DNA from 2 places in the Streptomyces sp. NPDC101152 genome. Region 1 is predicted to be linked to the other one. Evidence: riboswitches for the same ligand, from Rfam matches in the RefSeq annotation. Region 1 holds a riboswitch; the other holds the start of a gene.
What was found. Region 1 has a riboswitch for thiamine pyrophosphate ahead of thiO (glycine oxidase ThiO). Riboswitches for the same ligand answer to the same signal wherever they lie in the genome.
Positions count from the first base shown of each region.

Region 2: it holds a riboswitch for thiamine pyrophosphate, as region 1 does, so the genes downstream of both, ACIRVK_RS13385 (thiamine ABC transporter substrate binding subunit) here and thiO (glycine oxidase ThiO) in region 1, are expected to answer to the same signal.

Region 1 is NZ_JBIWPO010000012.1:93,584-100,437, reverse strand. It holds gene ACIRVK_RS18440 (phytoene desaturase family protein) at 1-562, shown strand, start outside; gene ACIRVK_RS18435 (hypothetical protein) at 590-1,540, opposite strand; gene metF (methylenetetrahydrofolate reductase [NAD(P)H]) at 1,597-2,520, opposite strand; gene thiE (thiamine phosphate synthase) at 2,631-3,287, opposite strand; gene ACIRVK_RS18420 (Rv2175c family DNA-binding protein) at 3,411-3,782, opposite strand; gene ACIRVK_RS18415 (NAD(P)/FAD-dependent oxidoreductase) at 3,849-5,078, opposite strand; gene ACIRVK_RS18410 (hypothetical protein) at 5,110-5,460, opposite strand; TPP riboswitch at 5,514-5,625, shown strand; gene thiO (glycine oxidase ThiO) at 5,623-6,777, shown strand; gene thiS (sulfur carrier protein ThiS) at 6,774-6,854, shown strand, end outside.
Region 2 is NZ_JBIWPO010000008.1:135,747-142,600, forward strand. It holds gene ACIRVK_RS13370 (maleylpyruvate isomerase family mycothiol-dependent enzyme) at 1-344, opposite strand, end outside; gene ACIRVK_RS13375 (ABC transporter ATP-binding protein) at 370-1,398, opposite strand; gene ACIRVK_RS13380 (ABC transporter permease) at 1,399-3,000, opposite strand; gene ACIRVK_RS13385 (thiamine ABC transporter substrate binding subunit) at 3,057-4,166, opposite strand; TPP riboswitch at 4,163-4,270, opposite strand; gene rlmN (23S rRNA (adenine(2503)-C(2))-methyltransferase RlmN) at 4,293-5,399, opposite strand; gene ACIRVK_RS13395 (restriction endonuclease) at 5,539-6,057, opposite strand; gene ACIRVK_RS13400 (hypothetical protein) at 6,488-6,854, shown strand, end outside.

The DNA.
Region 1 (6,854 bases):
CGTCCTGCTGGCGCTGCGCGGCGCTCGCGAGGCCGGCGCCGCGCACCGCACGGTCGTCCACGCACCGGCCCCCGAGTCCGAATTCGACTTCCTGGTCTCCCCTGGCGACGACGTGCCGCCGTGTCCCACGGTGACCGTGCTGCGCCCGGGCGACCCCGCCCTGCGGCCGGACGGCGAGCACGAGTCGGTGGTGCTGTCCGCCGTGGTGCCGACAGAGGCCGCCTGGGAGGACGAGGGAACCGTCCGTCGGTACACGGACCACCTGCTCGAGGCCGCCGGGCGCGCCATACCGGGGCTGTCGGAACGGCTGCTGTGGCACGAGGTGCGCTCACCGCTGCGGGTCGAGGCGGAGACGGGCGCCCGGGGCGGAGCCGTGGCCGCCCCCGCCCTCGCCGCCGGCGGTGGCCGCTTCCTGCAGCCGGCGAACACCACACGGCTGCCCGGCCTGTACCGCGCGGGCGGCTGGTCGCACCCCGGTGGAGGTCTCCCCCACGCCGGAATGTCCGGCGCGCTGGTGGCCGGACTGATCGTGGAGGGGGCGGAGTTCAGGGGCTCTCAGTGAGCGGCCCGGGCGGGGGCTGAGGGGCGGTCAGAAACGGTACTGCTGCTCGTCGTAGCCGTGCCCCTGGGCCTGTCCCTGGCCGTTGCCCTGGTAGGGGTACTGCTGTTCCTGCGGGAGTTCGCCGCCGTAGGTCTCGTCGGTGCGCTGCTGCGGGACCCACACGCCCCCGCCCGGGGTCTCGCCACCGTAGGTGCCGGTGCCGTACTGCTCCTGGCCGTAGCCCTGCTGGTCGTACTGGCCGTACGTGGCGTCGTAGCCGCCGCCGTAGGTCTGGGTGCCGATGTACGGGTCGGAGTAGGCCGCGTACTGCTGCTGGCCGCCGGCGTCGTAGCCGTACTGCTGCTGGGTGTAGCCCGAGTAGTCGTACCCGTACGTCTGGTCGGCGCCCTGGGCGGCGGTCGCGTACTGTTCCTGGGCCTGGCCCGCCTGAGCGGAGTCGCCGTACACGCCGTACGAGCCGGTGTCGTCCTCCAGGGGCTGCGGCTCGTAGACGGTGGTGGTCTCGGCGGCCGTGGGGTGGACGGAGCGCGCCGGGGTGAAGACGTCGTCGCGGTCGTATTCGTCGTCCGCGCCGTAGGCGGCGTCCCGGCCGTAGGAGCGTTCGTCGCCGTAGGCCGCGTCGGCGGCGGGTTCGAGGTCGGCGTCCTCCAGCGACGGGTCCTGGGGGTCCGCCTTGCCGCGGCGGCGCTTGCTGGTGGCGCCCAGCGGCTCGTCGTCGGCGTCGGGGCGCTTGACCGCCCAGCCGGCGGAGAAGCCGCGCCGGAAGGACAGGGTGACGTAGGTCTGGCCGACCGCGAAGGCGGCCGCGCCCAGCCCGATGACGACGACCGAGGCCATCAGCACCCCGACGACGACGCCGAGGAAGCCGACGAAGGCGAGCAGCCGCCAGCGCAGCCGCGCCTTGTACTGCAGCAGCACCTCACCCAGCAGCCACAGCGCGACGATTCCGAACGCGATGTAGAGGACCGTCCAGCCCATGTACGCCCCTCTCCCAGTCGCCGCTACGCAGTGTGTCGTACACCCGTGCGGCCGGTCTAGGCCTGCGGGGGGTGGTGCAGGCCCAGGTTCTCGTAGATTTCCAGCGACGCCGTGGAGTTGTTGAGCGTGATGAAGTGCAGTCCGGGCACTCCCTCGGCCAGCAGTCGCGCGCAGAACTCCGTGGCGAATTCGATGCCAATGGAGCGTACAGCGGCCGGATCGTCTTGTGCTGTGAGGATCCGCTCTTTCAGGACGGAGGGGATGTCCGCGTTGCTGAGCTGTGGCAGCCGCTCCAGCATCCGCACGCTCGTCACCGGCATGACCTCGGGGATGACGGGGGTGGCGCAGCCGGCCGCGCCGACCCGGTCGCGCAGCCGCAGGTACGACTCCGGGCGGAAGAACATCTGCGTGATGGCGTAGTCGGCGCCGGCCCGGCACTTGTCGACGAACCGGGTCACGTCCGTGTCCCAGTCGGCGGAGCGCGGGTGCATCTCCGGGAAGGCGGCCACGCCGACGCAGAAGTCGCCCGACTCCTTGATGAGCTGGACTAGTTCGGCGGCGTAGGTCAGGCCCCTGGGGTGCGGCACCCACTCGCCCATGGGGTCGCCGGGCGGGTCGCCGCGCACGGCGAGGATGTTGCGGATCCCGGCGTCGGCGTACTGGCCGATGATGTTGCGCAGTTCGGCGATGGAGTGGTTGACGGCGGTGAGGTGGGCGACCGGGGTGAGGGTGGTGTCCGCGACGATCTGCTGGGTCTCCTTGACCGTGCCGGCGCGGGTGGAGCCGCCGGCGCCGTAGGTCACGGAGACGAAGTCGGGGGCGATCGCCTCGACCCTCCTCAGCGCACTCCACAGGTTCCGCTCGCCCTTGGGCGTCTTGGGTGCCGAGAACTCGAACGAGTACGTCGTCCTGCCCGTGGCGAGCATGTCACGCACGGTACGTGCGCGGTCCGTCCTTGTGGATGCGGTTCCGAGGGCCATACCCGCAGGTTAGTCAGGCGGAGGCGGTCCCCCAACCAGAGACCACGAATTGCCCTATTTGTCGACTTGCTGTCCACCCATCGGACGCTGATCCGGACAGCGTGGCCGAATTACGGCTGCCGCAGCCGCTTCGCGAACTCGGCCGCGGCCGCGCCCGGGTCCTGCGCCTCCGTGATCGCGCGCACGACCACGACCCGGCGGGCTCCCGCCTCGAGCACCTCGTCGAGGTTGCCGAGGTCGATGCCGCCGATGGCGAACCAGGGGCGCCGGGTGCCGAGGGCCGCGGTGTGCCGGACCAGGCCGAGGCCGGGGGCGTGGCGGCCGGGCTTGGTGGGGGTGGGCCAGCAGGGGCCGGTGCAGAAGTAGTCGACGCCCTCCTGGACGGCAGCGGCCTCCGCCTCGGCCTCCGCGTGCGTGGAGCGGCCGATGAGGACGTCGTCGCCGAGGATCGCGCGGGCGGCGGGCACCGGGAGGTCGCCCTGGCCGAGGTGGAGCACGTCCGCACCGGCCGCGTGGGCGACGTCCGCCCGGTCGTTGACCGCCAGGAGCTTCCCGTGGCGGGCGCAGGCCTCGGCGAGGACCTGGAGGTGCTCCAGCTCCTCGGCCGCCTCCATGCCCTTGTCGCGCAGCTGCACGATGTCCACCCCGCCGGCCAGCACGGCGTCCAGGAACTCCGGCAGGTCGCCCTGGCGCCTGCGGGCGTCCGTGCACAGGTAGACACGGGCGTCGGCGAGCCGCGCGCGGGCGGTGGTGGCGGCGTCGGGCATACGAGGGTCCCCCCGGGGTGTTCGGTGTCGGCGGCGTACGGGCCGGGCCGTGGTGGACCGCGGCCGTGGCTCGGTGGGAGCCCGGCCCGTGCGCCGGACGATGTGCGGATCAGGTTGTTCGTATCAGACGGCGAGCGCCTGGGCCCGGCGCTTCACCTCCGTGCCGCGATTCTCGCTGAGGGCCTGCGCGGGCGTGCCGGGCAGGCTCTCGTCGGGGGTGAAGAGCCACTCGAGCATCTCTTCGTCGGAGAAGCCGTCGTCCCGCAGGAGCGTCAGGGTGCCGGCCAGGCCCTTGACGACCTTCCGCTCGGCCCCGTCGATGAAGGCGGCGGGGACGTGCAGTGCGCGGTTCTCACCTCGGCGTACGGCGATGAGCTGGCCCTCCTTGACCAGCTGCCTCACGCGCGTCACCTCGACGTCGAGCATCTCCGCGATGTCGGGGAGGGTGAGCCAGGCGGGGACGAGAGCATCGATCTTTGCGTCAATCTCGGTCACGGGACCAAGCGTGCCATCCCGGACTGACAGTCGGAAGCCAGGAGGGTCCGACCTGGGGGCTCAGGACTACGCGGTGGCCGCCTTGAGCGGCCTCGCCGGGTCCGCCAGCAGCTCCGGGTCCATCGGCGTGCCCCCCTCGATCAGGCGCCTGCCCTGGGCCAGGTCGCGGGGCCTGCCCACCGCCAGCAGGGCGATCAGGCGGTTCTCGCGCAGCCAGCACACCGACCAGGCCGGGCCGGACGGGTCACCCCGCCACAGGGTCGTGTCGGCCGAGGTGTGGTGGCCGGCGTACTGCACGAACCGGCCGAACTGCTCGGACCAGAAGTACGGCACCGGGTCGTAGACGGCGTCGGGCGCCCCGGTGGCGGCGCCGATGATGTTCGCGGCGACCGTGCGCGGGCCCTGCAGGGCGTTGTCCCAGTGGTGGACCAGCAGGCGCTCGCCGTAGCGGCCCGAGGGGAAGGAGGCGCAGTCGCCGACGGCGTAGACGTCCGGGGCCGAGGCGCGCAGGTGCTGGTCGGCCTGGACCTCGTGGTGCGCACCGAGCTCGATGCCGGAGCCGGTGAGCCAGCCGGTGGCCGGCCGCGCGCCGATCCCCACCACGACGGCGCCCGCGGGCACGCGCGTGCCGTCGTCGAGGACGACCTCGCCGGGCTCGATGTGCCGCACGCGCGCGTGGGTGCGCAGCACGGCGCCGGCGTCCGCGTACCAGGCGGCCATCGGCGCGGCGACCTCCGCGGGCAGCGCGCCCGCGAGCGGCCGGTCCGCGGCCTCGACGACGGTGACCGCGCAGCCCGCCTCGCGCGCGGCGGTGGCGAACTCGGCGCCGATCCAGCCCGCGCCGACGACCACGATGTCGTGCTGCCGGGCGAGCACGGGGCGCAGCCGCTCGGCGTCGTCGAGGGTGCGCAGCAGGTGCACGCCGGGCACGCCCTCCGCGCCGGGCAGCCGGACGGGTTCGGCGCCGGTGGCGAGGACCAGGACGTCGTAGGGGACGGGCCCGGCCTCGGTGTCCAGTTCGTGGGCGTCCGGGCGCACGCCGAGCGCCTCGCGCCCCAGCAGCAGTTCGATGCCGAGCGCCTCGAAGTCGACGTCGAAGGCGGAGCCCTCGGACTTGCCGAGCAGGACGGCCTTCGACAGCGGCGGCCGGTCGTAGGGCTGGTGGGGTTCGGCGCCGATCAGGGTGACGGTGCCCGTGAAGCCCTGTTCGCGCAGGGCGACGGCGGTCTGGACGCCGGCCATGCCCGCGCCGACCACGACCACCCGTCGCTGCGACTGCGTCGTCTGCTCGCTCACCTGATCACCATAGACACTGACTATCCGTCAGTCAGCGGTCCTGCTCAGTGACCTGCTCCACAACACTGGTGCCCCGGCCGGGCTGCGACTCCCACACCCAGGTCTCCTCCAGCCGCACCCGGCCGTCCGGCAGTTCCACGACCGTCGAGGCGCAGTGCCCCGAGGCCGTCGTCCCGTCCCGCTTCAGCTGCACGTACCGGAAGTCGAGCCGGTCACCGCGGCGGGTACCCACCAGATGCCCGCGTACGACGTCGCCGCCCGTGTACTCGGCCCAGATCTCCCCGTCCTTCTCGTGGTACGTGAAGCGGGTCCTGGTACCCACCTGACCTGGGGCCTGGTCGGCGACGGGGGCGAGGACGAGGCCGTCCAGCGAGCGGGACACGGCGGCAGGCTCCCTTACAGAGGCTTGGCGGCTCGGGCTAGGGTGGCCACCGTACAAGCACTCGCGGGAGCCCGGACGCACCGGGCTGAGAGGGAGGCTGGCGGCCTCCGACCGTACGAACCTGATCCGGGTCATGCCGGCGAAGGGAGGGGCTGGACGCCCATGTCGTCACGTACGTCAGACGTCCTCGTCATCGGGGGCGGGATCATCGGCCTGGTCACGGCCTGGCGCGCCGCGCAGCGCGGTCTCGCCACGTCCGTGGTGGATCCGGAGCCGGGCGGCGGGGCCGCCCAGGTGGCCGCCGGGATGCTGGCCGCCGTCACGGAACTGCACTACGGCGAGCAGACCCTGCTGGGCCTCAACCTGGCCTCCGCCCGCCGCTACCCGGACTTCGCGGCCGAGCTGACCGACCTCACCGGCCAGGACCTCGGCTACCGCCGGTGCGGCACGCTGGCCGTCGCCCTGGACGCCGACGACCGCGCCCACCTGCGCGAACTGCACGCCCTGCAGACGCAGTCGGGGCTGGAGTCCGAGTGGTTGTCGGGGCGCGAGTGCCGACGCCTGGAGCCGATGCTCGCGCCGGGCGTACGCGGCGGGCTCCGGGTCGACGGCGACCACCAGGTCGACCCGCGGCGCCTGGCACGCGCGCTGGTGGCCGCCTGCGAGCACGCGGGCGTGGTCTTCCGCCGCACCTGGGCCGAACGCTTCCGGGTCGCGGGCGACCGGGCGGCCGGCGTCACCACGACCGACGGCACCGAGCTGAGCGCGGGCCAGGTGGTGCTGGCCGCCGGCAGTCTCAGCGGGCGGCTCCCGGGCGTCCCGGACGACGTCCTGCCGCCCGTACGGCCGGTCAAGGGCCAGGTGCTGCGGCTGACCGTGCCGAAGCGGTTCGCGCCGTTCATGAGCCGCACGGTGCGGGCCGTGGTGCGCGGCAGCAGCGTCTACCTGGTGCCGCGCGAAAACGGCGAGCTGGTCGTCGGCGCGACCAGCGAGGAGCTGGGCTGGGACACCACGGTCACCGCCGGCGGGGTGTACGAGCTGCTGCGGGACGCGCACGAGCTGGTCCCCGGGATCACGGAGCTGCCGCTGACGGAGACCCGCGCGGGTCTGCGCCCCGGCTCCCCCGACAACGCGCCGCTGCTCGGGCCCACGCGGCTGCCCGGTCTGCTGTTGGCCACCGGCCACTACCGCAACGGCGTGCTCCTCACGCCGGTCACCGGCGACGCCATGGCGCACGTCCTGGCCACCGGGGAACTCCCCGAGGAGGCCCGCCCGTTCACCCCGAGGCGTTTCGCGCGCGTGGAGCAGCCCGCATGAACATCTCCGTCAACGGACAGCCGCACGAGTTCGCCCCCGGCACGGCTCTCGACACCGTGGTGCGGACGCTCACCCAG
Region 2 (6,854 bases), on a different contig from region 1:
CACGACCACACCTTGGCGTCCGGCCCGGCCTCCCGGAGCGCGCCGACGACCAGTTCACCGGCTTCCGCGAGCCAGGCGTCGAGCTCGGCGGCGTCACCGGGCGTCTGAGGCCCATCCCCGCGAGGGATGTCCTCGTCCGGGACGTCCTCCTGGGCCCGCGTCCTGACCAACACCTCCACCCAGCGCAGCACCCCGCCCATGTGCAGAACGAGTTGTTCGAGGGTCCAGTCCGGGCAGGTCGGCACCTTCGCTGACAGATCGGCACCGGAGGTCACCACGCCCCGCAACTGGGTCACCTGGTGGGCGAGTTCGCCGCAGTAGCGGTCGTGTGCGAGCAAGGTCATGGGGCGCACCCTATGCGCGGACCGGTCAGCCCAGCACCACGATTTCCGCCGCGTCGAACTCCACCCAGACCGTGTCCCCCACCTCCGGCGCCTCCCGCAGCGCGCACGCCGCCTCCAGCCGGGGCGCGTCCTCGGGCTGCAGGTGTACGGCGACATGGGTGCCCTTGAAGGTGCGCGCGGCGACCGTGCAGGGCAGGCCCTCGTCGGCGGGGACGAGCCGGACGCCGGCCGGCCGGACGAGGAGGCCGCGGGTGCCCTGCGGGGCGTCCGCAGGTACCGGCACCTTGCCCCAGGGCGTGTCCGCCGCCTCCCCCGCGACCGTGCCCTCCACGACGTTGTCGAAGCCGAGGAAACGTGCCACGAACTCGTCCGCAGGCCGCTGCCAGACCTCCAGAGGCGTACCGGACTGGGCGATCCGCCCGTCCCGCATCACCACGACCCGGTCGGCGAGCGCGAAGGCCTCGCCCTGGTCGTGCGTCACGGCGAGCACGGTGGTGCCCAACCGGCCGAACAGTTCCCGCAGTTCGACGACCAGTCGCTCCCGCAGCGAGCGGTCGAGCTGGCCGAGCGGCTCGTCGAGCATCAGCAGCCGGGGCCGGGGCGCCAGGGCCCGGGCGAGCGCCACGCGCTGCTGTTCCCCGCCGGAGAGCGAGGCCACGGCCCGGCGCGCGGCACCCGGCAGGCCGACGAGCTCCAGCAACTCCCGTACCCGCTCGGCCTGTTCGCTCCTGGACGCGCCGTGCATCCGGAGGCCGAAGGCGACGTTCCCGCCCACGTCCCGCTGCGGGAAGAGCTGGTGGTCCTGGAACATCAGACCGACCCCGCGCCGGTGCGCGGGCACCGCCGTCTGGTCGCGCCCGTCGAGGAACACCCGCCCGCCGTCGAGCCGTTGCAGTCCCGCCACCGCCCGCAGCAGCGTCGACTTGCCGCTGCCGCTCGGCCCCAGCACGCACACCACCTCGTGCTCGGCGACGTCGAGGCCGACGGCGTCGAGCACGGCCCGCCCGCCGAAGCGGACGGTCGCGTCTGTCAGGCTCAACAGGCTCTGCGGCATCTAGAACTCCCCGGTCCGTTCGGTACGGAGCCGCTCCAGCACCAGCAGCGCCACCGCGCACACCACCATCAGGATCGTCGAAAGGGCCATCGCCTGGCCGTAGTTGAGATCGCCGGGCCGCCCGAGCAGACGGGCCACGGCGACCGGCAGGGTCGGGTTGTCGGGCCGGGCGATGAACACGGTCGCCCCGAACTCCCCCAGCGAGACGGCGAACGCGAACCCGGCCGCGACCAGCAACGCCCGCCGCACCAGCGGCAGATCGACCTCCCGCCACACCCGCCAGGGCGAGGCTCCGAGCACGGCGGCAGCCTCCCGCAGCCGCGCGTCCACGGCCCGCAGCACCGGCAGCATGGTCCGTACGACGAAGGGGACGCCCACCAGCGCCTGCGCGAGCGGCACCAGGATCCAGGACTGGCGCAGGTCCAGCGGGGGCTTGTCGAGGGCGATCAGGAAGCCGAAGCCGACGGTCACCGCGGAGACGCCCAGCGGCAGCATCAGCAGCGCGTCGAAGGCGCGCACCAGCCGCCCTGCGTCCCGGCGGGCCAGCGCGGCGCCGGCCAGGCCGCCGATCACCACGGCGATGGCGGTGGCGGCGAGGGCGTACTGCAGGGAGTTGCCGATCGTGTCGATCGGCGGGACGAGGAAGGTGCCGCCGTCCTCGCTCGTCAGTGCCCGGTAGTAGCGGAACTCCGGCGCGCCGAGGGACCGTTGCACCAGCACGGCCAGCGGCAGCAGGAGCAGTACGGCGACGGTGGTGAGGACGCCGGCCAGCAGCGCCCACTGGCCCGCCCCGCGCGGCCGCCGGGCCGTCACGGACGCGTCCACGAGCCGCAGGGCGGTCTCCCGCCGCCGTACCGTCCAGGCGTGCACGGCGAGGATCGCGCCGACGGCCAGGAACTGGACGATCGTGAGCACGGCGGCGGTGGACAGGTCGAAGATCTCGGAGGTCTGCCGGTAGATCTCGACCTCGAGGGTGGAGAAGGTCGGCCCGCCGAGGATCTGGACGACGCCGAAGGAGGTGAAGGTGAACAGGAACACCATCAGTGCGGCGGCGGCAACGGCGGGCGCGAGCGCGGGCAGCGTGACCCGGCGCCAGGCCCCGAGCGGCGAGGCCCCCAGCATCCGCGCGGCCTCCTCCTGGCGCGGGTCCAGCTGGGCCCACAGTCCGCCGACGGTGCGTACGACGACCGCGTAGTTGAAGAAGACGTGCGCCAGCAGAATCGCCCACACGGTGGTGTCCAGCCGTACGCCCCACAGTTCGTCGAGCAGCCCGCCCCGGCCGACGAGGGCGAGGAAGGCGGTGCCGACGACCACCGTCGGCAGCACGAAGGGGACGGTGACGACGGCCCGCAGGACCTGCTTGCCGGGGAAGTCGAAGCGCGCGAAGACATACGCGCCGGGGAGCGCGACCAGGAGCGTGAGCGCCGTGGAGGCGAGCGCCTGCCAGGTGGTGAACCACAGCACGTGCCGGATGTCGGCCTGGGTGACGACGTCCACGATGCGGCCGACCTGCCACGCCCCGTCGACCTTGAGGCCGCGTGCCACGATCGCGGCGACGGGCCAGGCGAAGAACAGCGCGAAGAACGCGAGGGGCACGGCCAGGAGCCCGAGCCGCGCCGCGCTCCCGCGCCGGCCCCTCTTCCCGAAGGGGCGGGTGGCTACTTCAGTACGAGTGACGTCCACGACTTGACCCACTGGTCACGGTTGGCGGCGATCTTCGTGGGGGCCATGGTCTCGGGGTGCGGGGCCTGCTTCCCGTACTTCTCGAACTCCGCCGGCACCCGCGCGCCCTCCCGAACCGGGTAGACGTACATGTTCAGCGGCATGTCCTCCTGGAACTCCTTGGTGAGCAGGAAGTCGATGAAGGCCTTGCCGCCCTTGGTGTTGCGGGCGTTGCTCAGCAGCCCCGCGTACTCGATCTGCCGGAAGCAGGTGCCGTACGAGGTCCCGGTGGGCGCGGTCGTGGGCTTCGGGTCGGCGTAGATGACCTCGGCGGGCGGCGAGGAGGCGTAGGAGACGACGAGGGGCCGGTCGGCCTTGGCCTTCTTGCCCCCGGCGGACCCGGAGAACTCCTGGTTGTAGGCCTGTTCCCAGCCGTCGACGACCTTCACGCCGTTGGCCTTGAGCTTCGTCCAGTAGGCCTGCCATCCTCCCCCACTCTCGGCTTCGCTCGAGCGGGAGGTGCCCCCATCCCCGTACTGCGCGGCGGTGGCGAGCAGGAAGCCGAGGCCGGGCGAGGAGGTGGCGGCGTTCTCGGTGACGAGGAGGTTCTTGTACTCGGGCTTGACCAGGTCGTCGAAGGACTGCGGCGGGGTCAGCCCGTGCTTGCTGAAGTACGCCTTGTCGTAGTTGACGCAGATGTCGCCGGAGTCGATGGGCGTGACCCGGTGCTTGGTCTGGTCGACGCGGAACTCCGGCTTGACCAGGTCGCTGCCCTTCGCCTCGTACGACTGGAACAGCCCGTTGTCGAGCGCCCGGGAGAGCAGGGTGTTGTCGACGCCGAAGAAGACGTCGCCCTGGGGGTTGTCCTTGGTCAGGATCGCCTTGTTGACGGCCTGCCCGGCGTCGCCGTCCTTGAGGACGTGGACCTTGTAGCCGGACTGCTTCTCGAAGTCGGCGAGGACGTTCTTCGAGACGGCCCACGAGTCGTGGCTGACCAGGGTGACGGTCTTGGAACCGGTGGCGGAGGCGCCGCCGGACGAGCCGCACGCGGACAGCGTGAGCAGGCCGAGGCCGACGACGACAGCCCAGTGCTTCTTGGTGTTCACGGTGATGACCGAACTTCCTACCCAGAATGACCTGGGCGAGGTTCAGAGGGTCTGCGGCCCGGTTGCCGCACTCTCAGCGCTGTTGCGCTCCCCTGTCGGATATGTGGATGTACGTACGGGCACAGGTTACCGCTCGGTGGCGGCCAGCTGTCCACAGGCCCCGTCGATCTCCTGACCTCGGGTGTCCCGGACGGTGACCGGCACGCCGTGTGCCGCGACGGCCTCCACGAAGGCCTTCTCGTCCTCGGGCCGCGAGGCGGTCCACTTGGACCCCGGTGTCGGATTCAGCGGGATGAGGTTGACGTGCACGGGCTTGCCGCGCAGCAGCCGCCCGAGGCGGTCCCCGCGCCAGGCCTGGTCGTTGATGTCCCGGATGAGCGCGTACTCGATGCTCAGCCGCCGCCCGCTCTTCTCGACGTACTCGAACCCGGCGTCCAGCACCTCGCGCACCTTCCACCGCGTGTTCACGGGGACGAGGGTGTCGCGCAGTTCGTCATCGGGGGCGTGCAGCGAGATCGCGAGCCGGCACTTGAAGCCCTCGTCGGCGAACCGGTGGATGGCCGGCACCAGCCCGACCGTCGAGACGGTGATCCCGCGCTGCGAGAGCCCGAGCCCGTCGGGGGCGGGGTCGGTGAGCGCCCGGATGGCTCCGACCACCCGCTTGTAGTTGGCGAGCGGCTCCCCCATCCCCATGAAGACGATGTTGGAGAGCCTCGCGGGACCTCCCGGAACCTCCCCGTCCCGCAGCGCCCGCATCCCGTCCACGATCTGGTGCACGATCTCGGCGGTGGACAGGTTCCGGTCCAGGCCCGCCTGCCCGGTGGCACAGAACGGGCAGTTCATGCCACAGCCCGCCTGCGAGCTGATGCACATGGTCACCCGGTCCGGATACCGCATCAGCACCGACTCGACGAGCGTCCCGTCGAACAGCCGCCACAGCGTCTTGCGGGTCGTCCCCTGGTCGGTCGACAGATGCCGTACGACGGTCATCAGCTCGGGAAGCAGCGCCTCCCGCAGCTTGGGACGCGCCGCGGCCGGGATGTCGGTCCAGTCCGCCGGATCGTGCGCGTACCGCGCGAAGTAGTGCTGCGAGAGCTGCTTGGCCCGAAACGGCTTCTCCCCGATGTCGGCCACGGCGTCCTTGCGCTCGGCGGGCGTGAGATCGGCGAGATGCCGCGGCGGCTTCTTGGCTCCGCGCGGGGCGACGAAAGTGAGTTCTCCGGGCTTAGGCATGGCCGTACCAGTGTCGCAGATCCAATCGGGTGACCTGGGGCTGCGAGCCGGGACACCTGTCGTTGGTGGTCGCCATGCGTCGTCGCTGAGCGGCCTCGGACGGCCCGGAGGCGGCCCAGAAACGATCATGCGGCATCCCCTATGACCAGAACTTGGACCACGCCCCATCTGCGAGGAAGCGCCTGAACGCATCCTCGTCCATCTCTTCCACCCACTGGGGCGCTTCGTCCTGGATCAAGAGATCAGACGGGTAGCCCGGAGCCTCGCCTGCCTGCTTGATGATCTCCGGCGTCTCAAGCGCAATGACCATGATGCTCGGATTAGATGAACCGACAGCCCGCGACACCGCGTTGTTCGAGAACCCCGAGTACGAATAGAGGATGCCTCGGTCGGCCCCGATGTCCAGGATCTTGCCGATGAACTGGTCCACGACTTCGATACTGGACGGCCTTCGGTGGCGCTTGCATTCGACGGCCACCGTGATCTCCAGCCCCACGATCTTGCCGGTCGCCAGAACATCGATCTGCCGCTGCGCCCCACTCAAGCGGCCAGGCACGTCCTCGTCATGGAGGACCGTGGCATCAGGGTCCAACGCCTTCAGCATCTCGCGGACGGACAGTTCGTAGCGCTGCCAGAGCGGATTCGATGTTGAGGTCACAGACGCAAGCTAGCCCGTCTGAGCGGGCGGGCACTCGTCATTGCCACAGGCAGCGAGACTGCAGGCCTCCAGCTTGGAAGATCACGTACCGGCGTGGGCTCACCTGGTGCAGCGGTGAGCTTGTGCTTTCGGAGCCTGCGCTGGCGTTCCCCTCTGTTCCCGGGAGTGATGGCCTCATCACGGGCACGCCGGGAGCACGCCTCCTCTTCAGGCTCCCTGCTCGCCAGTCCTCCCGAGAGGCAAATACCTCGGCCTGAAACAAGCAACAGAGGACGCTTTTCTACGCAAAGATCACCATCTCAGACGGCAATGATCAAAATCGCGGGACGGCCACCGACGATGGACTTCCTTGTTGATCGCCGACCAGAAGAGCTAATAGTGGGTGTCATTGACGTCATAGGGTGTCATAGGCCCCCGCTCCGGCCGCAGGATGGGGGTCCTCGATGCGGCGGCAGGCGAGTGCCCCGACAAGGCCGAGTACCGCAAACTGGTCCGCATGACACGACGTTCAGCATTCCGGCCCGGCTCCGCGAGCGAGGTGCCGCTCACCCAGGAGGAGACGATCAAATGGCTCCTCAACCGCTCACAGCGCACCAACCGCACTGTGCCCATTCGCCGCGCGTTCGTGCAGGACACCGAGGATGGGCCCGTCCTGCAGCAGAAACCGGGTCCGCTGGCCAGCCTGATGCGACACGAGCGAGCTTTGGATCTCCTGCTGTTGATGTACGCGGTGACATCCGGCGGTGATTTCAGCGTCACCGAGCGTGCCGAGACGTGGGGGCGTGCCAGTGGCGTGA